4 regions of the Streptomyces sp. Y7 genome follow, and region 1 is predicted to be linked to each of the others. Evidence: riboswitches for the same ligand, from Rfam matches in the RefSeq annotation. Region 1 holds a riboswitch; each other region holds the start of a gene.
The links. Region 1 has a riboswitch for cyclic di-AMP ahead of ACGFW6_RS40815 (LysM peptidoglycan-binding domain-containing M23 family metallopeptidase). Riboswitches for the same ligand answer to the same signal wherever they lie in the genome.
Positions count from the first base shown of each region.

Region 2: it holds a riboswitch for cyclic di-AMP, as region 1 does, so the genes downstream of both, ACGFW6_RS44600 (M23 family metallopeptidase) here and ACGFW6_RS40815 (LysM peptidoglycan-binding domain-containing M23 family metallopeptidase) in region 1, are expected to answer to the same signal.
Region 3: it holds a riboswitch for cyclic di-AMP, as region 1 does, so the genes downstream of both, ACGFW6_RS36720 (M23 family metallopeptidase) here and ACGFW6_RS40815 (LysM peptidoglycan-binding domain-containing M23 family metallopeptidase) in region 1, are expected to answer to the same signal.
Region 4: it holds a riboswitch for cyclic di-AMP, as region 1 does, so the genes downstream of both, ACGFW6_RS24990 (transglycosylase family protein) here and ACGFW6_RS40815 (LysM peptidoglycan-binding domain-containing M23 family metallopeptidase) in region 1, are expected to answer to the same signal.

Region 1 is NZ_JBIDDQ010000034.1:13,005-18,727, forward strand. Features, by position in the region: gene ACGFW6_RS40810 (SGNH/GDSL hydrolase family protein) at 291-1,076, opposite strand; gene ACGFW6_RS40815 (LysM peptidoglycan-binding domain-containing M23 family metallopeptidase) at 1,322-2,260, opposite strand; cyclic di-AMP (ydaO/yuaA leader) riboswitch at 2,265-2,430, opposite strand; gene ACGFW6_RS40820 (alpha-galactosidase) at 2,730-4,799, opposite strand; gene ACGFW6_RS40825 (tyrosine-protein phosphatase) at 4,980-5,723, shown strand, end outside.
Region 2 is NZ_JBIDDQ010000047.1:27,210-32,932, reverse strand. Features, by position in the region: gene ACGFW6_RS44615 (GNAT family N-acetyltransferase) at 1-1,010, opposite strand, end outside; gene ACGFW6_RS44610 (HPr family phosphocarrier protein) at 1,190-1,471, shown strand; gene ACGFW6_RS44605 (GntR family transcriptional regulator) at 1,673-2,368, opposite strand; gene ACGFW6_RS44600 (M23 family metallopeptidase) at 2,559-3,344, opposite strand; cyclic di-AMP (ydaO/yuaA leader) riboswitch at 3,357-3,522, opposite strand; gene ACGFW6_RS44595 (M16 family metallopeptidase) at 3,736-5,124, opposite strand; gene ACGFW6_RS44590 (M16 family metallopeptidase) at 5,121-5,723, opposite strand, start outside.
Region 3 is NZ_JBIDDQ010000024.1:101,090-106,812, forward strand. Features, by position in the region: gene ACGFW6_RS36705 (dihydrofolate reductase family protein) at 1-771, shown strand, start outside; tRNA gene ACGFW6_RS36710 (tRNA-Met) at 884-957, shown strand; gene ACGFW6_RS36715 (PP2C family protein-serine/threonine phosphatase) at 1,083-2,144, shown strand; cyclic di-AMP (ydaO/yuaA leader) riboswitch at 2,378-2,535, shown strand; gene ACGFW6_RS36720 (M23 family metallopeptidase) at 2,547-3,572, shown strand; gene ACGFW6_RS36725 (PrsW family intramembrane metalloprotease) at 3,697-5,073, opposite strand; gene trmB (tRNA (guanosine(46)-N7)-methyltransferase TrmB) at 5,209-5,723, opposite strand, start outside.
Region 4 is NZ_JBIDDQ010000010.1:103,200-108,922, forward strand. Features, by position in the region: gene ACGFW6_RS24980 (septum formation initiator family protein) at 1-375, opposite strand, end outside; gene eno (phosphopyruvate hydratase) at 486-1,772, opposite strand; gene ACGFW6_RS24990 (transglycosylase family protein) at 2,093-2,779, opposite strand; cyclic di-AMP (ydaO/yuaA leader) riboswitch at 2,784-2,983, opposite strand; gene ACGFW6_RS24995 (transglycosylase family protein) at 3,192-4,250, opposite strand; gene ACGFW6_RS25000 (cytochrome P450) at 4,416-5,696, opposite strand.

The DNA.
Region 1 (5,723 bases):
GGTGTGTGCCGTGGGGACATGTGCCGTCACGACATGTGCCGGGACGCCATGTGTTGGCGCGCCATGTGCCGGGACGCAGTGTGCGGCGACGCCATGTACGGCTTCGCGGTGTGTGGCGACGCCATGTACGGCTTCGCGATGTGCGGTGACGCCATAGGGCGCCACTCGACACACCCCTCCACCCGTCCGTGGGTCCGCACTGTGCGCGACGACCGCATGCGTCCGGGCCGCACCGATCAGCCATCGGTACGGCCCGGACGCATCGGCCACTCGCAGTCCGCGATCCGCTCTCAAGCCACCGATCGGATCCGCATCTTGATGTCGTCCGGGGACAGCGCGCCCTTGGCGGTCACATGGTCCCCCGACGATTCACCGCGCAGTCGCCGGCCGATCCACGGCACCAGGTACTCCCGCGCCCAGTGGACGTCGTCCCGGCGCACCTCGAGGGTGCCGCGGGGCGGGAGCGGCGGCCACGGCTGGTCCGGGTCGGCGGGGATCTCCAGACCGAGGACCTGGCCCGCGCGGAGCGCCACACGTGTGTGGCCCTCGGGAGACAGGTGGAGCCGGTCGCCATCCCAGGCGCGGCGATCCTGAACGGTCTTCAGGGACCACAGGTCGAGCACCGGGCAGCCGTACCGGTCGGCGATGGCCCGCACATGCCCGTTGTACGTGGCGATCTTGCCGCGCAGGTGCCTCAGCACGGGCACGCCACGGGTGTCGAAGCCGGTCGTCACCATGACGGTGCCGACGGCCGAGGTGAGCCGGACGATCGCCCGTTCGAAGCGCTCGGCCACCTCATCGGGGTCGGTTCCGGGTCGGATGATGTCGTTGCCGCCCGCACAGAACGAGACCAGGTCCGGGGCCAGTTCGGCGGCCCTGGGAAGCTGGTGCTCGACGATCTGGTCGAGCAGTTTGCCGCGCACGGCGAGGTTCGTGTAGTTGAAGTCGCCCTCGGGGCGCCGGTCCGCGAGGAGAACCGCGAAACGGTCGGCCCAGCCGACGAAGGCCCCGTCGGGGCCAGGGTCGCCGACGCCCTCGGTGAAGCTGTCCCCCACCGCAACGTACGACCCGATCACTGCACTGCTGTCACTCTTCGAATCGTCTGCCACATCGGCACATGATTCACCTTTGAATGTGACCTACGCGACCGTAGGAAAGGGTTGACGAGCGGTGAGATAAGCCACTCCTAAAGTGTTCGCCAAACGTGGAATAACCCTTTCAACAGGGGTGTTGTGGGCGCAACATGCCGAAGGCCGGACCCGGGGATCGGGGTCCGGCCTTCGGCCGCGTGTCAGGCAGGTGGTTCTCGCGTGGACGCGCGTCAGCCGATGGCGACGCCCTTGCCACGCAGGTAGGCGACCGGGTCCACGTCCGAGCCGTAGTCCGGCGTGGTGCGGATCTCGAAGTGCAGGTGCGGGCCGGTGACGTTGCCGGTCGCGCCGGAGAGGCCGATCTGCTGGCCCGCGGTCACCGTCTGGCCGCTGGAGACCGAGAGCGAGGACAGGTGGGCGTACTGGGCGTAGTAGCCGTCGGCGAGCTGGATGACGACCTGGTTGCCGTACGCGCCGCCCCAGCCGGCCGAGACGACGGTGCCCGCGCCGACCGCCTTGAGCGGGGTGCCGGTCGCGGCGGCGAAGTCGACGCCGGTGTGGTAGCCGCTGGACCACATGCTGCCCGCGACCTTGTAGCCGGTGCCGAGGGAGGCGCCGGACAGCGGAGCGGAGAAGCCGTTGACCGTGCTGGTGGTCTCGGCGGCCGTGGTCGCCTTCTGGGCCTTCTTCGGCGTGGAGGACTTCGTGGTGGGCGCGTCCTTCTTGGACGACTCGGACGCCGAAGAGGGCTTGGAGGGCGACGACTTGGGGGCGGTCGTCGCGGCCTTCTTGCCGCCGAGGGCGAGCTTGAGACCCGGGTGAATCAGCGACGGGTCGGAGCCGACGGCGTCACGGTTGTCGGCGTAGAGCTTCTTCCAGCCACCGCTGACGTTCTGCTCGTCGGCGATCTTCGAAAGGTAATCGCCGACCTTCACCGAATAAGTCCGTACGCCCGACTTCTTCTGGGCGGCCTTCTTCTCGACGGCCTTCTGGCCGGCGACCGGAAGGGACTGAACGGCCTTTTCCGAAACGGACTGCGACGGAGCGGCGTGGGCGCCGGCGGCTCCCATCAGGGGCAGAGCGAGGGCGGCGCCACCGGTTCCGGCGACGGCGATGGAGCGCGTGAAGCGCAGGGACTTCGGACGGCGATGCTTACCCTTCGCGGGCATGACGAATTCCTCTCCGGCGCCTGCGAGGTGAGCTGTCGGGTGCGGGCTGGAGATGCCCGGCCGCGCCATGGCGCGACTTGACCCCTAGCCGTTCCGGAGACCGGAACAGGCGGTTCTACCTGTGGGTCCCCCGCTCCTGCCGTGCACGGGTGAGTTTGCGCGGAATCCGAGCGGCGGCAGGATTGGGCGTCCGTCCGGATTGGTCGTGAACGTAAGCGAGGAAGACGCATGGGAACAAGTGAGGGGTTCCGTCCGAATGCGTTCCTCTTGATCCCTTGTGGGAATTAGCCGTCACCGTGCGTGAAATACGGGAGTACCGCCCGACTCAAAGCCCCTTGAAAAGTGCATGAATTACGTGAACATGACGGGCGACGCACCGTCACGGATATGACGCTCCTCACGTGACGCCGCTCCAGCTTTCTTTATTGCAGGCCGAGTTGGAAGGAAGGCGCCAATTCGGACAGAACACCTAGATGCGACGGAGTCGAATAACTGCCGCATCAAGGTCACCGTGCAGACCGGTCCGCAGTCCGTGATGTACCAGTACGGCACCTCGGTGAATTTCGCCCGTTTCAAGGCATTCGTAGGTCGATGCCGGATCCAGACCTTGCAGTCGCAGCGCCGGAAGAGGCTCCCCGAAACGCTGCGCCTGAAGCCAGGCGAGGACCACCGTCTCGCCCCCGAGCACGTACTGCACCGCACTGAGCCCACCCCGCGGAGGCCGCAGCCGATAGAGGTCACCGCGCTGGACCAAGGACCGGATCTTCTTGTAGAGGGCCACCCACTCCCCGGCCTCGGCGAGCTCCTCCTCGGTCCATTGCGTGAGGTCACCGCCGACCCCGAGCACCCCCGCCATCGCGCTCACGAACCGGAAGCGCAACGAGCTCGCGCGGTGGTTGAGCATGGCGTTCGGACTGTCGGTGACCCAGGCGGCCATGGCGCGGGCGGGATGGATCTGACTGAAGCCGTGCTGGATGGCGAGCCGGTCGAGGGGGTCGGTGTTGTCCGAGGTCCACACCTGGTCCGTGCGGCCGAGCACGCCGAGATCGACCCGTCCGCCGCCGCCCGAGCAGGACTCGAAGGCGACGCCGGGGTGAGCGGCGCGCAGCCGGTCCAGCAGGCCGTACAAGGCTCGCACATGGTCGACCCACAGACGCTGCGGATACGCCTCACCGGGCCAGCCGGCGTCGCTGAAGCAGCGGTTGAAGTCCCACTTCACATAGTCGATCGGGGCACTGGAGAGGAGCCCGTCGAGCTGCGCCCACAGGTACTCCTGAACGTCGTCGCGGGCGAGGTTCAGCACCAGTTGATTACGGAATTCCGTCCGCTTTCGTCCTGATTGATACTGAACCCACTCGGGATGTCCCCGATACAGGTCGCTGTCCGGATTGACCATTTCCGGCTCGACCCAGATGCCGAACTGCATGCCGAGCGTGTGCACGTACTCGGCGAGCGGCCGGAGGCCGGAGGGGAAGCGGTCGGGGTTCGGCGTCCAGTCGCCGAGCCCGGCGCGATCGCTGGTGCGCGTCCCGAACCAGCCGTCGTCCACGACGAACAGCTCGACGCCGATGGCCGCGGCCCGGCGCGCGAGGAGACTCTGCTGCTCCTCGGAGATGTCGAACTCCGTCGCCTCCCAGGAGTTGAACAGCACCGGCCGGTCCCGGTCGGCGTCCGGGATCACATACGCGCGCTGGTACGCGTGCCAGGCCCGGCTCGCCCCGCCGAAGCCGCCGTCGCTCCACAGACCCGCGAACACGGGAGAGGTGAAGGACTCCCCCGCCGCCAGCCGCAGCAGGCCCGAGTCGTCGTACCCGGCGCCTCCGGAGATCTGCACGCGCGCGTCCGGGAGCTGGGCCACGGCGATACGCCAGGACCCGGACCAGCCGAGCGCGCAGCCGTAGACCTCGCCGCGCTCCTCGGTGGCGTCCGTGTCGAGCGCGACCCAGGGCAGGTGCTGGTGGCCGGTGTGTCCCCGGCGGCTGCCGATGACCTTCTCGCCATGGGTGAGCGGGGCCTGCGCGAGCCGTGACTCGGCGCCCCAGCGGCCGTGCAGCTGGGAGAGCCGCCAGCCCTCCCGGTCGGGCAGCGTCCACGTGGCGGAGTCGGCGCGCAGCAGCTCCAGGCCGTCCCCCTCGTTGTCCAGGGTCACCCAGCGCTCGACGACGTCCTCGCGCATCCGGTAGTGCAGCGTCACGTTCAGCCCGCCGTCACGAAAGCGCAACCGCAGTTCGTCACCCTCGGACTCGTACCGCTCGAAGCTCCACTCGGTGCCGCGCCGCTCGTCGGTGCGCACGGACAGGGCGGGCCGTACGAAGCGGGGGCCGCCCTCGACCGGGTACTCCTCACGTCCGTCGAGCGGGGACTCGAAGGGCCAGTACTGCGGCAGCGGGCGGACGGCGAGGGCCTCGGCGTCGGCGAGTGCGATCCGCGGGCCCCAGTGGAGGTGCAGCAGTTCGTCGCCGTCGGTCAGGTGGACGGCGTAGCTGCTGCTCGGCCCTGAGAGGAGCCAAGTGCGGCCGTGGTTGGAGATCTCCAGCATCAAGCCCCCACAGAGACGAACAGGTGCGATCAAGTACCAACATCATCAAGGGCCGTGCGGCCCCGGGGCAACGCCTGTGGACAACTCATTGCCCCAGGAATCCATGTCGTATGGTCGAGAGCGCACCCCGACGGCCGCATCGCCGAGCCGCGCCGCCGGGGACGACTGGGAGGAGCCCCCGTGACGCAGCAGATCCCGTCGACCGAGCCCGAACTGGCCGGGGTTCGCAACTTCCGTGATGTGGGCGGCCTGCCCACCGTGGACGGACGACGGGTGCGGCACGGCGTGCTGTTCCGCAGCGGCCACCTCGCCCACGCGACCGCCGAGGACGCCGACTTCCTCGGTTCGCTGGGGCTGCACACGATCTTCGACTTCCGCAACGCGGCCGACCAGAAACTCGAAGGACCCGACATCGAGCTGCCGGGCGTGCGCAACGTCAACCTGCCACTGTCCGACCCCGCGGACGGCGCGGAGTTCTGGAAGATGGTCCGGGACGGCGATCTCGACCAGCTGCGCGGCATACTGGCCGACGGCAAGGGCGCGAACCGGATGATCGTCTCCTACCGCTCGATCATCAAGGAACGCACCGGCGAACACTCCCAGGTGCTGCACTCGCTCGCCGAGGACAGCGTTCCGGCGCTGATGCACTGCGCGGCCGGCAAGGACCGCGCGGGCCTGTCCATCGCCGTGACACTGCTGGCTCTCGGCGTCGAGCGCGACGCGATCGTCGCCGACTACCTGGAGTCCAACGCCAAGCACCGCCGCTACAAGGTGCGCCGCAGCGGCAGCGACGCCTCCGCGTACTCGCCGGAGGTCATGGAGCTGCTCAGCCCGCTGTTCGACGCGCGGCCCGAGTATCTGACCGCGGCGTTCGAGACGATCGAGGAGACGTGGGGCGGCGTCGACACCTACCTGGAGCAGGGC
Region 2 (5,723 bases), on a different contig from region 1:
TTCGGGCCGATGATGCGCATGCCGTACGTGCGCGCGTGCCGGACGAGTTCGCGCTGGCGCTCGCGTCCGTCGGGCCCGCTCTCGGCGTAGCCGGCGGAGAGCACGACCAGGCCCTGCACGCCGTGCTCGCCGCACTCGGTGACCACGTCGGGGACGTACTCGGCCGGCACGGCGACCACCGCGAGGTCGACCTGCTCGTCGATGTCGCGCACGGAGCGGTGCGCGGGAACTCCGTCGACCTCCTTGAGGTCCTCCGGGAACGCCTTGTTCACGGCGTACAGCCGTCCCGTGAAGCCGGCGTCCCTGATGTTGCCGAGGACGCCGCGGCCGACGCCGCCGGGGGTGCGGCCGGTGCCGATGACGGCGACGGAGCCGGGCGTCAGCAGCCGGCGCACGGACCTGGCCTCGGCGCGCTGCTCGCGCGCGTACTGCACGGCGAGCGAGCGGTCGGTCGGCTCCAGGTCGAACTCCAGGCGCACCACGCCGTCCTCGAAGCTGCGCTTCTGCGTGTACCCGGCGTCCGTGAACACCTTGATCATCTTGCTGTTGGCCGGCAGCACCTCGGCGGCGAACCGGCGGATGTCGCGCTCGCGGGCGACCGCGGCGATGTGCTCCAGGAGGGCGGAGGCGACGCCGCGCCCCTGGTGGGCGTCCTGGACGAGGAAGGCGACCTCGGCCTCGTCGGCCGGTGCGGACGCGGGCATTCCGTCAGCGCCGATCCGGTCGTAGCGTACGGTGGCGATGAACTCGCCGCCCACCGTGGCCGCGAGTCCCACCCGGTCCACAAAGTCGTGGTGCGTGAAGCGGTGGACGTCCTTCGCGGACAGTCGCGGGTAGGGCGCGAAGAAGCGGTAGTACTTCGACTCGTCCGACACCTGCTCGTAGAAGCTGACCAGGCGCTCGGCGTCATCAACGGTGATGGGGCGGATGCGCGCGGTGCCGCCGTCGCGCAGCACCACGTCGGCTTCCCAGTGGGCGGGGTACTCGTGCCTGTCCGAGGCGCTCTGCATGGGGCCCAGATTACGGCTCGCGTACGACAACGGCGCGAGGCAGTCTGTTCGGGACGTCACGTGGGGTCGAGGCCGCGACCCCACGGTCACTTCGGGAGGGACAGCCGTCCCGTTCCGGCGTGCTTCACGAGTGTGGGAAACTGGTCTAGACAACCCTGAGAACCGAAGGGCAGCATCACATGGCTGAGCGCCGCGTCAACGTCGGCTGGGCCGAGGGCCTCCACGCCCGCCCCGCCTCCATCTTCGTCCGAGCCGCCACGGCCGCAGGCGTCCCGGTGACGATCGCCAAGGCTGACGGCAACCCCGTCAACGCGGCCTCCATGCTGGCGGTCCTGGGCCTGGGCGCCCAGGGCGGCGAGGAGATCGTCCTCGCCTCCGACGCCGAGGGTGCGGACGCCGCCCTCGACCGTCTGGCCAAGCTGGTCTCCGAGGGACTCGAGGAACTGCCCGAGACGGTCTGAACGACCTGAACGGGCCTCCGTAGCGAACGGTGAAGCCGCGTCCGCCTTTCCGGCGGGCGCGGCTTTACTGTTTCAGCGGGCGCCGCCTCGCTGTTTCGGGCAGGCGCCGACGGAATTCACGGCGCGACCGGTCGTGAATCCGAAAAGGGCAGCGGAAATTCCTCCCCGCCGAATACCTTCTCTTTGTATACGGCGCGCGTGTTAATGCCGCAGGCTCGGCATGTTTACGGGATGTTGCGAATTCCTCACACGGTCCGCGCGCTCGCCGCCCGCGGCGAACCGCAGGCGGTGCGCGGAGAGGGAGCGCTCGGTGTGCAGCGCCGTGATCGCGCGGGCGCGTTCGCCGTCGCCGCGCGCCACCGCGTCCACGATCGCGCCGTGCTCGGCCCAGGACTCCACGGGATCGACCGGCGCTTCCACGGCGTACATCCAGGCGATCTTGTGGCGCAGCTGAGCCAGGATCGAGGTCAGGGCCGGACTGCCGGTGGACTGGGCGAGCGTCTCGTGGAACCAGCCGCCCAGGGAGCGCAGGTCGTCGCTGTTTCCCCGCCTGGCCCGCTCCTGCCCCAGCCTGACCAGGCCGCGCAGGACCTTCAGATGGGCCTCGGTGCGCCGCTGGGCGGCCCGGGAGGCGCCGAGGGGCTCCAGCAGGCCGCGCATCTCCAGCAGGTCGGCGGCCTCCTGCTCGGTCGGTTCGGCGACGCACGCGCCCGCGTGACGCCGGGTCACCACGAAGCCCTCCGCCTCCAGGGTGCGCAGGGCCTCCCGCACGGGGACGCGGGAGACGCCGTAGCGGCGGGCGAGCAGTTCCTCGGTGAGCCGGCCGCCACGCTCGTAGACACCGGCGACGATGTCGTCCCGGATCGCCGTGCACACCGAGTGCGCCGGAATACGCATGCCCGACCTCCGCCTTAATCCCCGTGAAACGTCGACCAATGACGTGTTCCCGAGGACTCTATTGCAACCGGCCGGAATTTCCGACGGGGAGCCGAAATCCATGCATATTTTTTGGTCAGCGGGGGGTCGAAAACATCGAAAGCCCCGGCTCGGGGAGCCGGGGCTTCGAAGGGACGCGCGGGGGGCAGCGTCAGACGTTCACGCCGTGCCCGCGCAGATAGGCCACGGGGTCGATGTCGGAGCCGTACTCCGCCGTGGTGCGGGCCTCGAAGTGCAGATGCGGCCCGGTGACGTTGCCGGTGGCGCCGGAGAGGCCTATCTGCTGGCCCGGGGTGACGGACTGGCCCACCGAGACGCCGATGGACGACAGGTGGCCGTACTGCGTGTACGTGCCGTCGTTCATCTTGATCACGACGTTGTTGCCGTACGACCCGCCCCAGCCGGCCTCGACGACGGTGCCGGCACCGACGGCGTGCACGGACGTGCCGCTCGCGGCGTGGAAGTCGACGCCGGTGTGGCTGCCGGAGGACCAGACGGCACCGCCGGTCTTGTAGCCGGTGGAGACGTACGAGCCGGCGATCGGGGCGACGTACGACAGCAGGCGCTTGCGCTCGGCCTCGCGGGCGGCGCGCTCCTTGGCCTCGCGCTTCGCCTCGGCCTGCGCGGCCGCCTTCTCGCGCGCGGCCTCCTGAGCGGCCTTCTTCGCGGCGGCGGCCTCGGCGGCGGCCCGTTCCTGGGCGATCGCCTGGGCGTCGATCTGGTCCACGATCGAGTTCTCGACGGTGACGACCGGGATGAGGCCGGTCTGCTCGGCGGCGGGCTCGGCGGCCAGCGCCGGGGCGGCCAGGGTGCCGACGACTCCGGTGGCGGTGAGCGCGGCGACTCCGGCCGCGCGGGCGGTGGTGCGCTCGAACCGGCCGGGCCTACGGTGCTTCCCGGTGGGGCGGTTCTTCCCCGTGGCGCAGGTGAACGCCATGAAGTGGCTGGTCCTTTCCTTCCCTCTCGCCTACCGGGTTAGCTGACGGGTTCGGAGCAGGAAGGTCTCCTACGGACCCCCTCGCGACTCGCGCGGGCGTCCGATTCACCCCAGGGACTACGGGTGGGTCCCCGGCTCCCCTGGCTCGCGCCGTACGGGGACTCGGCGATGACTGTCCGGTGCCGCGGGCGCGGCGCACTGCCTGACGGACAGCCCGGAAGACGCTAAACGCGGCATCTTTCAATCCCCAAACGGATCGCGGCTTTTGTAGCGCATCCCACAGGCCAGACAGGCAACCTCTCCCTCAATTCGGGCATAAAGGGGCCCTGGTGACTCTTGGGTCACCAGGGCCCCTGCACGCGCGTGGCGCCGGACGGCGCGAGCTCGTCCTCTACTCGGCTGCCACGACGGTCACTTCACCGATGCCGAGGGCCTCGACGGGCTCCCGGATCTCGGCCGCGTCGCCGACGAGGATCGTGACCAGACGGTCCACCGGGAAGGCGCTCACGGCCGCCGCGGTGGCCTCGACCGTGCCGGTCGCGGCCAGCTGCTGGTACAGCGTCGCCTGGTAGTCGTCGGGCAGGTGCTGCTCGACCTGGTCGGCCAGCGTGTTCGCCACGGAGGCGGCGGTCTCGTACTTCAGCGGCGCCACCCCGACGAGGTTCTGCACGGCGAAGTCCCGCTCGGCGTCGGTGAGCCCCTCGGCGGCGACCCCGCGCAGGACCTTCCAGAGGTCGTCGAGGGCCGGACCGGTGTTCGGGGTGTCGACGGAGCCGCTGATGGCGAGCATCGCCGCGCCCGTGCCGTCCGGGGCGGAGCGCAGGACCTGGCCGAAGGCCCGCACGCCGTAGGTGTAGCCCTTCTCCTCACGCAGGACCTTGTCCAGCCGGGAGGTGAGGGTGCCGCCGAGGCAGTAGGTGCCGAGCACCTGCGCGGGCCACACGCGGTCGTGCCGGTCCGGGCCGACACGGCCGATCAGCAGCTGCGTCTGGACCGCGCCGGGACGGTCGACGATGACGACGCGTCCGGTGTCGTCCGCGATGACCGGCGGGACCGCGCGCGCCTCGCCCGGGGAGCCGGTCCAGGCGCCCAGGGTGTCGCCGAGCAGGGCGTCGAGGTCGACGCCGGTGAGGTCGCCGACGACCACGACGGTGGAGGTGGCGGGGCGTACGTGCCGCTCGTAGAAGGCGCGTACGGACGCCGCGTCGATGCCGGCGACGGTCTCCTCGGTGCCCTGGCGCGGGCGGGACATGCGCGCGGTCGCCGGGAACAGCTCCTTGGAGAGCTCCTTGGCGGCCCGGCGCGAGGGGTTGGCCAGCTCGTGCGGGATCTCGTCGAGCCGGTTGTTCACCAGGCGCTCGACCTCGCTGTCCTCGAACGCGGGCGCCCTGAGGGCGTCGGCGAGCAGGCCGAGCGCCTTGGACAGCCGGGAGGCGGGCACCTCCAGGCTGACCCGGACGCCGGGGTGGTCGGCGTAGGCGTCGAGCGTGGCGCCGCAGCGCTCCAGCTCGGCGGCGAACTCCTCGGCGGTGTGCTTGTCGGTGCCCTCGGACAGGGCGCGCGCCATGATCGTGGCGATGCCGTCGAGGCCCTTCGGCTCGGCGTCCAGGGGCGTGTCCAGGAGCACCTCGACGGCGACGACCTGCTGGCCGGGGCGGTGGCAGCGCAGGACCGTGAGGCCGTTGTCCAGCATGCCGCGATCGGGCGCCGGGAACGCCCAGGGCCGGGCCTGGCCCGCCTGGGGCTGCGGGTGGAACTCCATGCTGGCGAGCTCGGTCACTGCGCCGACTCCTCGTTCTGGTCGGTGGCGGGGGCGGCCCCGTCGCCGGCGGCGGCTTCCGGTTCCTCGGCCTCGTCGGCGACCGGCTCGTACACGAGCACCGCGCGGTTGTCGGGGCGCAGCCGGGCCTGGGCGACGGCCTTGACCTCCTCGGCGGTGACGTCGAGGACGCGCTGGACGGCGGTGAAGGCGAGCTGCGGGTCGCCGAACAGGACGGCGTACCGGCACAGTTCGTCGGCGCGGCCCGCGACGGTGCCGAGCCGGTCCAGCCACTCGCGCTCCAGCTGGGCCTGCGCGCGCTCCATCTCCTCGGCGGTGGGGCCCTCCTGCGCGAAGCGGGCGAGCTCCTCGTCGACGGCCGACTCGATGACGGGCACCTCGACGTCACCGGAGGTCTTCACGTCCAGCCAGCCCAGCGAGGGCGCGCCGGACAGGCGCAGCAGGCCGAAGCCGGCCGCCACGGCCGTACGGTCGCGCCGCACGAGCCGGTTGTACAGGCGGGAGGACTCGCCGCCGCCGAGCACGGTCAGCGCCAGGTCGGCGGCGTCGCACTCGCGCGTGCCGTCGCTCGGGAGGCGGTAGGCGGCCATCATCGCCCG
Region 3 (5,723 bases), on a different contig from region 1:
CCGGTCGCGGCGGACGTCGTCGTGCTGGGGCCGGAGCTGGACTGGCGGGCCCTGCTGGCGCATCTGCGCGAGGTGCGCGGCGTCGAGCGGCTGATGGTCGAGGGCGGCGGCACCGTCCACACGCAGCTCATGACGCAGGGGCTGGCCGACGAACTGCAGCTGGTGCTGGCGCCGCTGTTCGTGGGCGACCCCGAGGCGCCCCGGCTGTTCGGGCCGGGCGGTTACCAGGGCGGCCGGCTGCGGCTGCTGGAGTCCCGCCCCATCGAGGACGTCGTCCTGATGCGCTACGCGCCCACCGCACCCGGCAGCGGTGCCCTCCCCTCCGCCGCGGACCGGCACTGGCTGGCGCTGGCGTGCGAGCTGGCGGAGCTGTGTCCGCCGTCGGAGACGGCCTTCAGCGTCGGCGCGGTGGTCGTCGCGGCCGACGGGACCGAGCTGGCCCGCGGGCACTCGCGGGAGAGCGGCGATCGGGTGGTGCACGCGGAGGAGGCGGCACTGGCGAAGATCGCGGCCGGGGATCCGAGGCTCGCCTCCGCCACGGTGTACAGCAGCCTGGAGCCGTGCACGCACCGCTCGTCCCGCCCCGTGCCCTGCGCCCGGCTGATCCTCGAAGCGGGGGTCCGCCGGGTGGTGACGGCCTGGCGGGAGCCGGACACGTTCGTGACGGGGGCCGACGGCAGCGGAATGCTCGCGGCGCGGGGCGTGGACGTCCTGGTCCTGCCGGAGTACGCGGAGCGGGCCAAGGCACCCAACGCGCACCTCCTGCCCTGAGCGCCAGGTGTGACGTGGCCCGCACTGGTGACCGAAAAGTCCTGTTCAGGGCAGTGTGCCGGAAAGTCGTGTGCTGAGCGTCCCGCGGATGGCGTACTATTGGTTTCACCGACGCGGGGTGGAGCAGCTCGGTAGCTCGCTGGGCTCATAACCCAGAGGTCGCAGGTTCAAATCCTGTCCCCGCTACTGAAGGCTCAGGGCCGGAACTCATCAGTTCCGGCCCTGAGTGTTTTCCCGGTCGGCTCTCACCGCTCGCTCCCCGCCTCCGCTTCGGCAACCCTGGTGGGGTGGAGGAAGGGCGGATCTCATACGTGCGCCGGTTCGTCCGGTCGCTCCCCGCCCTGCTGATCGCGATGGGTGCCGTGTACGACCACGTCACGCCCACCGACTTCACCGGTGCTCCCTTCTTCACCGCCGCGCCCCTGGTCGCCGCCCCTCTCTACTCGCTGCGCGGCACGGTGCTCACCGGCGTCGTGGCCGTCACCGTGCTGCTCGTGCTCCGCGGCCTGCACGGCGGCCTGCCCAAGGCGGAGGTGATCACCGAGTTGGTCACCACCGTGGTCGTCTCCGTGCTCGCCGTCCTCATCCATCTCCTCGTCCGCCGCAGCGACGAGCGCCTCGCCTCCGTCCGTGAGATCGCCGAGGCCGCCCAGCGGGCCGTCCTGCCGGAGCCCGCCGAGCGGATCGGCGGCTTCGAGATCGCCGCGCGCTACGAGGCGGCGCAGGAGGGCGCCTCCATCGGCGGGGACCTGTACGCGGTGCAGGACAGTCCGCACGGCGTCCGGCTGATCGTCGGGGACGTGCGCGGCAAGGGCATGAGCGCGGTCGGCGCGGTCGCCGTCGTGATCGGCGCCTTCAGGGAGGCCGCGGAGCAGGAGGCCACGCTGGAGGCGGTCGCGCAGCGGCTGGAGCGGGCCCTGGCGCGCGAGCGCACCCGGCGCGAAGGGATCGAGGCCCGCGAGGGGTTCACCACCGCCGTACTCGCCGAACTCCCGCACGGCGAGGCGATCGTGCGCCTCGTCAACCGCGGGCATCCGTCACCGCTGCTGCTGTACGCCGACGGGACCGTACGGCCGCTGCCCGCCACCGAACCCGCCCTGCCGCTCGGCATGGGCGAACTGGGCGCCTGGCCCGACCGGGCCGACGAGGCCGCCTTCCCGGGCGGGGCCACGCTGCTGCTGTACACCGACGGACTGTCCGAGGCACGGGACGAGGGCGGGCGGTTCTACGACCCCGAGACGGGTCTCGCGGGACGCGCCAACGCGCTGCGCGAACCCGGTGCCCTGCTTGGTGTGCTTTCGGTGGAGGTGAGACGGCACTCCGGTGGAGGAATGGCGGACGACATGGCGCTCATGGCCGTACGCCGGCCCTGATCGTCGTCACCGGGGGTGATCGGACGACCCCCCTCCGCATAACAACTGACACACCGTCAATACCTATGTGGTCTCTGAGGTTTGGCCAACTCGCCCGATTTAGGCCACTCGTGACCCGTAAGTCCAGGCGGAAATCGTTAATGATCAAGAGGAACAGCTTGGAATCCGCACCCCGCGTCTATTAACGTTCGATAACGCAGCGCGGTCGTCCCAGCCGTCACAAGAGTCGGCTCCGTGCGCACGCGCCGAGTCCCGCAAGGGAGCCGGGGAACCACCACCCTGGGGTGAATCGCGCGGATATCGCCGGGAAGTCACGGTTGATATACGCGCGTAGGAGACCTTCCTGCTCCGAACCCGTCAGCTAACCCGGTAGGCGAGAAGGAAGGAAAGGAGTACGCCCACGTGGCGTCCAACCGGCCTGCTCCGCAAGCCCCGTTCGTGCCGAGTCAGCGCAGCACGGAAACCTTCGGCTACGACCGCAACCGCACCGACGAGGGCCCGTTCGAGGAGTGGAACCCCACCGCGGATTCCCTTCGTCCCGTTCGTGGCAGGCACCGCGTCTCCAAGCAGCGTGGCGGGGGACTCGCCCGCAGCTCCACCGTTCTCGGCGTAGGCGTCATAGCCGCCGTCGGCGCGGGCGGCATGGCCAGCGCGAACAGCGGCAAGCCGCCGGTCGCCATCACCATGCCCGACCTGCCGCTGATCTCCGACGACTCCTCCGAGCCCGCCGAGGACACGGCCACCGCCCTCAGCACGATGGGCGAGACGACCGAGCAGACCGCGCAGGGCACCTCGGACGCCGGTGAGGCGCTGCGCAGCCGGATCATCGCGCAGGCCGAGCTCCAGCAGGACCAGATCGACAGCAAGGCCGCCGCGGCCGCCGTCGCCGCCGCCGAGAAGGAGGCCGCCGAAGCGGCCGCCAAGGCGGAGACCGAGGCCAAGGCCAAGGCCGCCGCCGCGAAGGCCGCCGCCGAGGAGGAGGCCCGCAAGAAGGCCGAGGCCGAGCGCCTCGCCGAGCTGGCCAAGCAGTACACGCTGCCGACCTCCTCGTACACGATCACCTCGACGTTCGGCCAGGCCGGCGCCTACTGGTCCTCCGGGTACCACACCGGCCTCGACTTCGCCGCCCCCACCGGGACGCTGATCAAGGCGATCCACTCCGGCACGGTCACCTTCGCCGGCTGGGACGGCTCCTACGGCTACAAGACCGAGATCACCCTCGACGACGGCACCGAGCTCTGGTTCGCGCACCAGTCCTCGATCAGCGTCAGCGTGGGCCAGAAGGTCAACACCGGCGACGTCATCGGCCGCGTGGGTGCCACCGGCAACGTGACCGGCGCCCACCTGCACCTCGAGGTGCACCCCGACGGCAGCACCAACGGCATCGACCCGATGGCCTGGCTCCAGGGCAAGGGCCTCACCCCCTGACCCACCCCGAAACGGGTATCCACTTCTGATCCCCGGCGGTCCTGGCGACGACCCCCCGACGTCAGGGCTGCCGGTTTTCGGCATGTCCGCGGAGCCGGTCAACGCTTCCCGTGCGCCGGCCCGGTCACGTCCGGTACGGGTTGTACGCGGGGTACGGCGCCGTCGGGCCGTACCCGGGCCCGTCGACCTGGCCGTAGGACTGCCAGTAGACCGGCGCCGGCGCCGGGTATGCGTACCCGTACCCGTACCCGTGCCCGTGCCCGTATCCGTGCTCGTGTGCCTGCCGGGCCTGTGCTGAGGCCGCGTGTTCCAGGGCCGGGCGGGCGAACTCCCGGCGGTGCCACAGGGCCTGCAGGAGCTCCTGTTCCCGTACGACGAAGTCCGCGCCGGCCTTCCCGAGGCGTCCCCGGTGCCGCAGGAACGCCAGCGACGTGGCGTAGGCCTCGTATTGCGCGACCGTCCGCGCCGCCGCCCGTCCGCCGCGCCGACGCGCGTACTGCCGGGCCACCCGGCGGTCCCGCATCGAGCCCAGCGCGAACGGCTCGCCCGGCGACAGCCACCCGGCCATGACATAGGCGGGCAGTTCCTCACGCACGGTCCGCAGCTCGCGCTGGCGGGTCCAGATCACCAGCCAGGTCAGCAGCCCGAACGCGGGCACCATGAGGGTCGCGTACACGGCGAAGAAGCCGTACTCGCCGAAGGTGGAGGAGCCGTTCCACAGGGCGTGCATGCCCATCGCGAGCAGCAGGCCGAGGAACGGGAGCAGGACCCGGCGCACATGCTGGCGCTCGCCCGACAGCGCGGCGATTCCGAAGCCGATGCCGGTCAGCACGGTGAAGAGCGGGTGCGCGAAGGGCGACATGATGACGCGGACGAAGAAGGTCGCCGCCGTGACGGAGGCGATGCCGCTGTCGCCGGAGAGCTGGTCGGTACCGAAGGCGGTGCCGAGGTAGAGGATGTTCTCGGTGAACGCGAAGCCGGTGGCGGTGACCCCGGCTATCACCACGCCGTCGACGATGCCGGTGAAGTCCCGGCGGCGGAAGAGGAAGACCAGCAGCACGGCCGCGGCCTTCGCCAACTCCTCCACCACGGGCGCTATGACGGTCGCTCCCAGGGTGTCCGCGTGCGAGGGATCCGCCGTCGCGGTCGCTATCCATCTGGTCGCGAAGCTGTTCGCGACGATCGCTATCAGCGCCGCGGCGCAGGCACCCCAGGCGAAGGAGAACAGCAGATTGCGCCAAGGGCCCGGCTCGACCCGGTCCAGCCAGCGGAAGGACGCCACCAGCAGCGGCACGGGCAGCACGGCGAGCCCGAGTCCGACCAGGAACCCCTCGGTCCCGGTCTGCTCGCGCACCAGCGCGAGGATCACCAGCCCGGAGAGCGCGAGGAGGGTGCTGAGCGCGCCGTAGCGCACCCACCGCCGCTGCCACCAGTGCGCGTGCCGCAGTGCGCCGCCGGTGGGACCGGTGGGGTGCGTCGGGTACGGGGGACAGGTGGCCACGGCATTGACCCTAACGAGGCAGAGGCGCCGCCCGCAGCAGCGCGAGGGGGGCTCGGGCGCCGGTGAGGGGTTGCTGTCGATGCTGCTGTCGATGTCCTCGGCGGACGGTCGTCGGTGCTGTTGTTCCCGCTGCTCCTACCGCTGTACGCGGCGGAAGAGCAGGTCGTTCACCACATGACCCTTGTCCAGTCCCTGGCCCTCGAAACGGGTCAGCGGCCGGAACTCGGGACGGGGCGCGAAACCGCCGTCGGCGACGGTGTTCTCGAAGTCGGGATGCGCCGCCAGAACTTCGAGCATCTGTTCGGCGTACGGTTCCCAGTCGGTGGCGCAGTGCACCAGCGCGCAGGGCCGCAGCCGGGTCGCGGCGAGGTCGAGGAACTCGGGCTGGATGAGCCGCCGCTTGTGGTGCCGCTTCTTCGGCCACGGGTCCGGGAAGTAGACGCGCAGTCCGTCGAGCGCGTCCGGCTCCAGCATCTCCCGCAACAGGATGATGGCGTCGCCGTTGCCCACCCGGATGTTGCCGAGACCGTGGTGGTCGGCGAGGTTGAGGAGGTTTCCCTGCCCCGGGGTGTGGACGTCGACGGCGAGGATGTTGGTGCCGGGGTCGCCGGCGGCCATCTGCGCGGTCGCCTCGCCCATGCCGAAGCCGA
Region 4 (5,723 bases), on a different contig from region 1:
CGGGTCGACCACGATGTAGCCGGTCTCCCCCGGCATCACATAGTGCAGCCGCTGCCGGATCTGCTGCTCGGCGTACGCGTCGTCCTGCCAGCGTGCCTTGATGTCACGCAGGTCCTCGACGCGCTGGGCGGCCTCCTCCTTCTCCCGCTGGAGGTCGGCGATCTCGGCGCGCTGGGAGACGTACTGCCTTATGGGGTAGGCCAGCGCCACGACGAGGGAGCAGACCACCAGGGCGAGCAGCGCGGCGCGTCCGGTGAGCCGGGAGCGCCGGGCCTGCCGCTTGGTCTGGGAGCGGTAGACGCGGGCCGCCGTCTGCTCGCCGAGCAACCGGATCCTGGTCGCGGTGGAGAAACGGTCCCGGTCCTTGACGGCCATCGGCTCTCGCCTCCCCTTTCACGTGCATACGTCCCCGCACACGGTACGGGACCGAGTACGGGGACGTACGTACGACTGGCTAAGCCTTACCCAGGTGGGGTCAGGTGAGGTCAGCCCTTGAAGCGCGGGAAGGCGCTGCGGCCGGCGTACACCGCGGCGTCGTCGAGGATCTCCTCGATGCGCAGCAGCTGGTTGTACTTGGCGACGCGCTCGGAGCGGGCCGGGGCGCCGGTCTTGATCTGGCCGCAGTTGGTGGCGACGGCCAGGTCGGCGATGGTGACGTCCTCGGTCTCGCCGGAGCGGTGGGACATCATGCACTTGAAGCCGCTGCGCTGGGCGAGCTCGACGGCGTCGAGGGTCTCGGTGAGCGAGCCGATCTGGTTGACCTTGACGAGGAGCGCGTTGGCGGCGCCGTCGTCGATGCCGCGGGCCAGGCGCTCGGGGTTGGTGACGAAGAGGTCGTCGCCGACGATCTGGACCTTGTCGCCCAGCTTGTCGGTGAGGACCTTCCAGCCGGCCCAGTCGTCCTCGAACAGCGGGTCCTCGATGGAGACGAGCGGGTAGGCCGCCACGAGCTCCTCGTAGTACTCCGTCATCTCGGCGGCGGAGCGCTCCTTGCCCTCGAAGAGGTACTTGCCGTCCTTGTAGAACTCGGAGGCGGCGACGTCGAGCGCGAGGGCGATCTGCTCGCCGGGCGCGTAGCCGGCTTCCTTGATCGCTTCGAGGATGAGGTCGAGGGCCTCACGGTTGGAGCCGAGGTTCGGGGCGAAGCCGCCCTCGTCGCCGAGGCCGGTGGACAGGCCGCGGCCCTTCAGCACCTTCTTGAGGGTGTGGTAGACCTCGGTGCCCCAGCGCAGCGCCTCGGAGAAGGACTCCGCGCCGATCGGGGCGATCATGAACTCCTGGATGTCGACGTTGGAGTCCGCGTGGGATCCGCCGTTGAGGATGTTCATCATCGGGACGGGCAGCAGGTGCGCGTTCGGGCCACCGAGGTAGCGGAACAGCGGCAGGTCCGACGCCTCGGAGGCGGCGTGCGCGACGGCGAGGGAGACGCCGAGGATGGCGTTGGCGCCGAGGGAGCCCTTGTTGTCGGTGGCGTCCAGGTCGAACATGGCCTGGTCGATCAGGCGCTGCTCGGTGGCGTCGTAGCCGACGAGCTCCGGGCCGATCTGCTCGATGACGGCGAGGACGGCCTTCTCGACACCCTTGCCCTGGTAGCGGTTCGGGTCACCGTCGCGGAGCTCGATGGCCTCGAAGGCGCCCGTGGAGGCGCCGGACGGGACGGCGGCACGACCCGTGCTGCCGTCGTCGAGGCCGACCTCGACCTCGACCGTGGGATTGCCTCGGGAGTCCAGGATTTCCCGGGCTACGACGACGTCGATGGACGGCACGAGCATCTCCTTCTTGGGATGTGACGCGGGTACGCGGTCCGCGGTGGGACTGCGAGACGAGCCTAACCGGCTCCGGGCGTCAGACCAGCGGTCGACCGCCCCGTGGACAGAACCGAGAGTAAATTGTTTCCGAACGGAACAAAAACGTCCGCACACAACCGCACACAAGAAAGAGCCCCGCCCCGGTGCGTACGGGGGAAAACGCACCGAGGCGGGGTGTTCGTGGGGACGGGGGTGGTCCGCACGACGCCCTCACTATGAGGTCCACGGATGTGAGGGCGCTGTGGTTCAGCTGTCGGCCGCGTGTTCGCCGTGGCCGCGCCCTCTTACTTGAGGTGCAGCTGCTGACCCGGGTAGATCAGGTTGGCGTCCTCGACGATGTCCTTGTTCAGCTTGAAGAGCTTCTCCCAGCCGCCCTTGACGTCGTGCTCGGCCGCGATCGAGCTGAGGGTGTCACCCTTGGCGACCTTGTACTCGCCGTCGCCCTTCTTGACCTTCTTGCCGGTCGGGGTGGTGACGGTCTTGGTGCTCTTCTTGGCGGCCGGGCGGTCGGCGGAGCGGGAGGCCGACTGCTGCTCGGAGGAGCGGGTGGTGGACTCGGTGCTCTGCGAGGAGCCGGCGGAGGAGCCGTTGTACGCGGCGCTCGACAGGCCGGTGCCGCAGTTCGGCCAGGCACCCTTGCCCTGGCCCGCGAGGACCTTCTCGCCTATCTCGATCTGCTGGGCCTTGGTGGCCTGGTCGGCGGTGGAGGCGTACGCCGTGCCGCCGTACGCGGCCCAGGTGGAGGCGGAGAACTGCAGACCGCCGTAGTAGCCGTTGCCGGTGTTGATCGACCAGTTGCCGCCGGCCTCGCACTGGGCGACAGCGTCCCACTCGGAGGCGGTGGCGGCCGAGGCGTTGCCGGCGGCCATCAGCGGGGCGGCGACGGCGGCGGCACCGGTGACGCCGACGACGGCGATGGCACGGGCGGCCTTGGACGGACGACGGTGCTTGCCCTTGCTGGAAAACAGCATGGTTGGATCCCCTCACCGACGCCTACGAGGTGAGCTGTCGGGTTCGGGCCGGTTGAGTTGCCCGGCCGCGCACGTTCGCCTCTCGGCTCCCGCTGCGCGGCTTCACCCCGAGCCGGCTCCGGCGGTGCGGCCTCGAAAGGCCTCAACTGCCGGACCCGGCGCAAACCTTGGGTCCCCCGCTCCTGCCTACGGCGCTTGACGCGACGACTGTTCCCGTACGGCCGCCGGCAGGATTCGGCGTGACGGCTGTCGGGGCTCGCACTGGAGGCGAGCGGTCACGACCGTAGACACGCGATTCGCGGATTTACAAAGACGATCAGGGCTTCTGAGATCTATCTCTCACTGCTGATCAATCGGACATTAGCCGCGAAACGTGACGCGAACTGGCCCAGTTTTTCGCCCTGTTCGACCACTATGCGACGGGGACGTCCAGGGTCTGACCGGGGGAGATGTGGTCCGCGTCGGTGCCGATGGCCTTCTTGTTCGCCTGGTACAGCGCGCGCCATCCGCCGTCGAGGTCAAGGGAGTCGGCGATGGAGGCGAGCGTGTCGCCCTCGCGGACCTTGTACGAGGCGTGGCGCCCGGTGGACTTGGTGGTCACCTCGGCGCTGTCACTCTCCTCGGCGCTGGGGCCGCGGTGCCGGCCGGTGCCGGCCGTCGCCTCCTCGACCGCACCCTCGGCCGCGCCGTCGACCGAACCGGTGTCGACGAGGCTCCAGAAGCCCGCATCCTGGGACCAGTTGTCCTCATTGTCCGCATTGGCCGCCTCGGTCGGCGAGCTCTCCGGTGACTGCGAGGCGCTCGCTTCGGGGGACGCATCGGACGTCGAGGGCTTCTCGGACTTACCGGACGAAGAGGGCGAGGAAGAGGACTTCCCGGGCGATTCGGACGAAGCATCCGGGGTGCCGCTCGCCGACTCCGAAGGATCACCGGAGGGCGTCGACGACTCGGAGGCGCCACTGGAGTCGGAAGAGTCGGACTCCGACGACGAATCCGATGAATTCGACGAGTTGGACGAATCGAGCAATCCGGAGGATCCGGACACTGCGGAGGGCGAGTCGTCCTCCACCCCGGTGTCGAGGTCGACCGATCCGGACTTCTTGGTGAGGCCGTTGAGCACCGCGCAGGTACCCCAGGGCCTGGTCCCCTGGTCCGCGAGGATCTCCTGGGCCACGGCTATCTGCTGCGAGCGGCTGGCCAGGTCGGGGCTGGAGGCGTAGTCGAGACCGCCGTACCGCTCCCAGTCGTCCTGGGTCAACTGGAGGCCGCCGTAGTGCCCGTCGCCGTTGTCGGCGCTCCACGAGCCTCCGCTCTCGCATTCGGCGACCTTGTCCCACACGGTGCCGTCGGCGGCGCTCGCGCCGGTGGCGCCGAGGAGCGGGATGGCGATCGCGGACCCGGTGACTCCGGCCGCGACGAGGAGAGCCGGAGCCTGACGGGGGCGACGGTGACGACCGTTCCCGGAGAGCATGCGGGGACCTTTCGCGAGGCAGCACTGAACACGGCGCGTAAACCTCTGCGCCTTGTTGATCCGTGAACGTATAGGCAGACGATCACTTGTCACAAGTTAATGCCGCGTAGATCACGTGAAGATCACAGACATGAGCGCGTGTCACGTTTACGGAGGCGGACGTACTCACCCAACAGGGGTGAACTCCACCGGAAGCGTGCGCAGTCCGCGCATGATGAGCCCGCCGCGCCACCTCAACTCCTGCGGCTCCACAGCGAGTCGGAGATCCGGGAGGCGGGTGAGAAGGGTGGCGAGGGCGGTCTGGCCCTCCAGACGGGCGAGCGGGGCGCCGAGGCAGTAGTGGATGCCGTGGCCGTAGCCGAGGTGCTGGTTGTCGCGACGGCCGAGGTCGAGGACGTCGGGGTCGGCGAACCGCTCCGGGTCACGGTCGGCGGCGGCCAGGACGACCAGGACGGGGTCGCCGGCCGCGATGTCCTGCCCGCCGACGGTGAGCGGCTCGGTGGCGAAACGCCAGGTGGCGAGTTCGACCGGGCCGTCGTAGCGCAGGAGTTCCTCGACGCCGGTCTCCAGGAGAGCGGTGTCGTGGGCGGCCAGGGAGGTCTGGAGGCGGGCGCGCTGTTCGGGGTGGGTGAGCAGGGCGAGGGTGCCGTTGCCGATGAGGTTCACGGTCGTCTCGAAGCCGGCGAACAGCAGGATGAAGGCCATGGCCGCGGCCTCGTTCTCGGTGAGGTGCTCACCGTGGTCGGAGGCGCGGATGAGACCGGAGATGAGGTCCTCGCCCGGGTCGGGGGTGGCCGGAAGTGCCTCTCGCTTGCGGTGGATGAGGTCGGCCAGATAACCGCGCATCTTCTTCACGGACCGTGCGACGCCGCCTCTGGGGCCGCCCTGGTGCCGGATCATCATGCCCGCCCAGTCCCGGAAGTCGTCCTGGTCCTCGCGCGGAACGCCGAGCAGGTCGCAGATCGCGTAGATGGGCAGGGGGAAGGCGAACTCATGGATGAGGTCGGCGCTCCCCTCCGCCGCGAAACGGTCGATGAGCTGATCGGTGAGCTCCTGCACCCGTGGCGTGAACTCGGCGACCCTGCGGGGCGTGAAGGCCTTGGAGACGAGCCGGCGAAGCCTCGTGTGGTCCGGCGGGTCGATGTTGAGCAGATGCGTCATCAACTCGGCCTTGCGCTCCCCCGGGATACCCGTCTTGCCCTTGGCGTGCGCGGGCTCGTCGTGGTGAGCGGGGTTCTTGGAGAGCCGGTTGTCGGCGAGCGTCTGCTTGGCGTCGGCGTACCGGGTGACCAGCCAGGCCTCCACCCCGCTGGGCAGCCGGGTCCGGTGAACGGGGGCGTGTTCACGGAGCCAGGCGTAGGCGGGGTAGGGATCCGTCGCGAACTCCCAGGTGAAGAGTTCCGGGGCCTCGGTGAGGGGGGTCGGGGGGTGGGGCTGGTTGGTCACTCCTTGACGGTATCCGGAGGGGGAGAG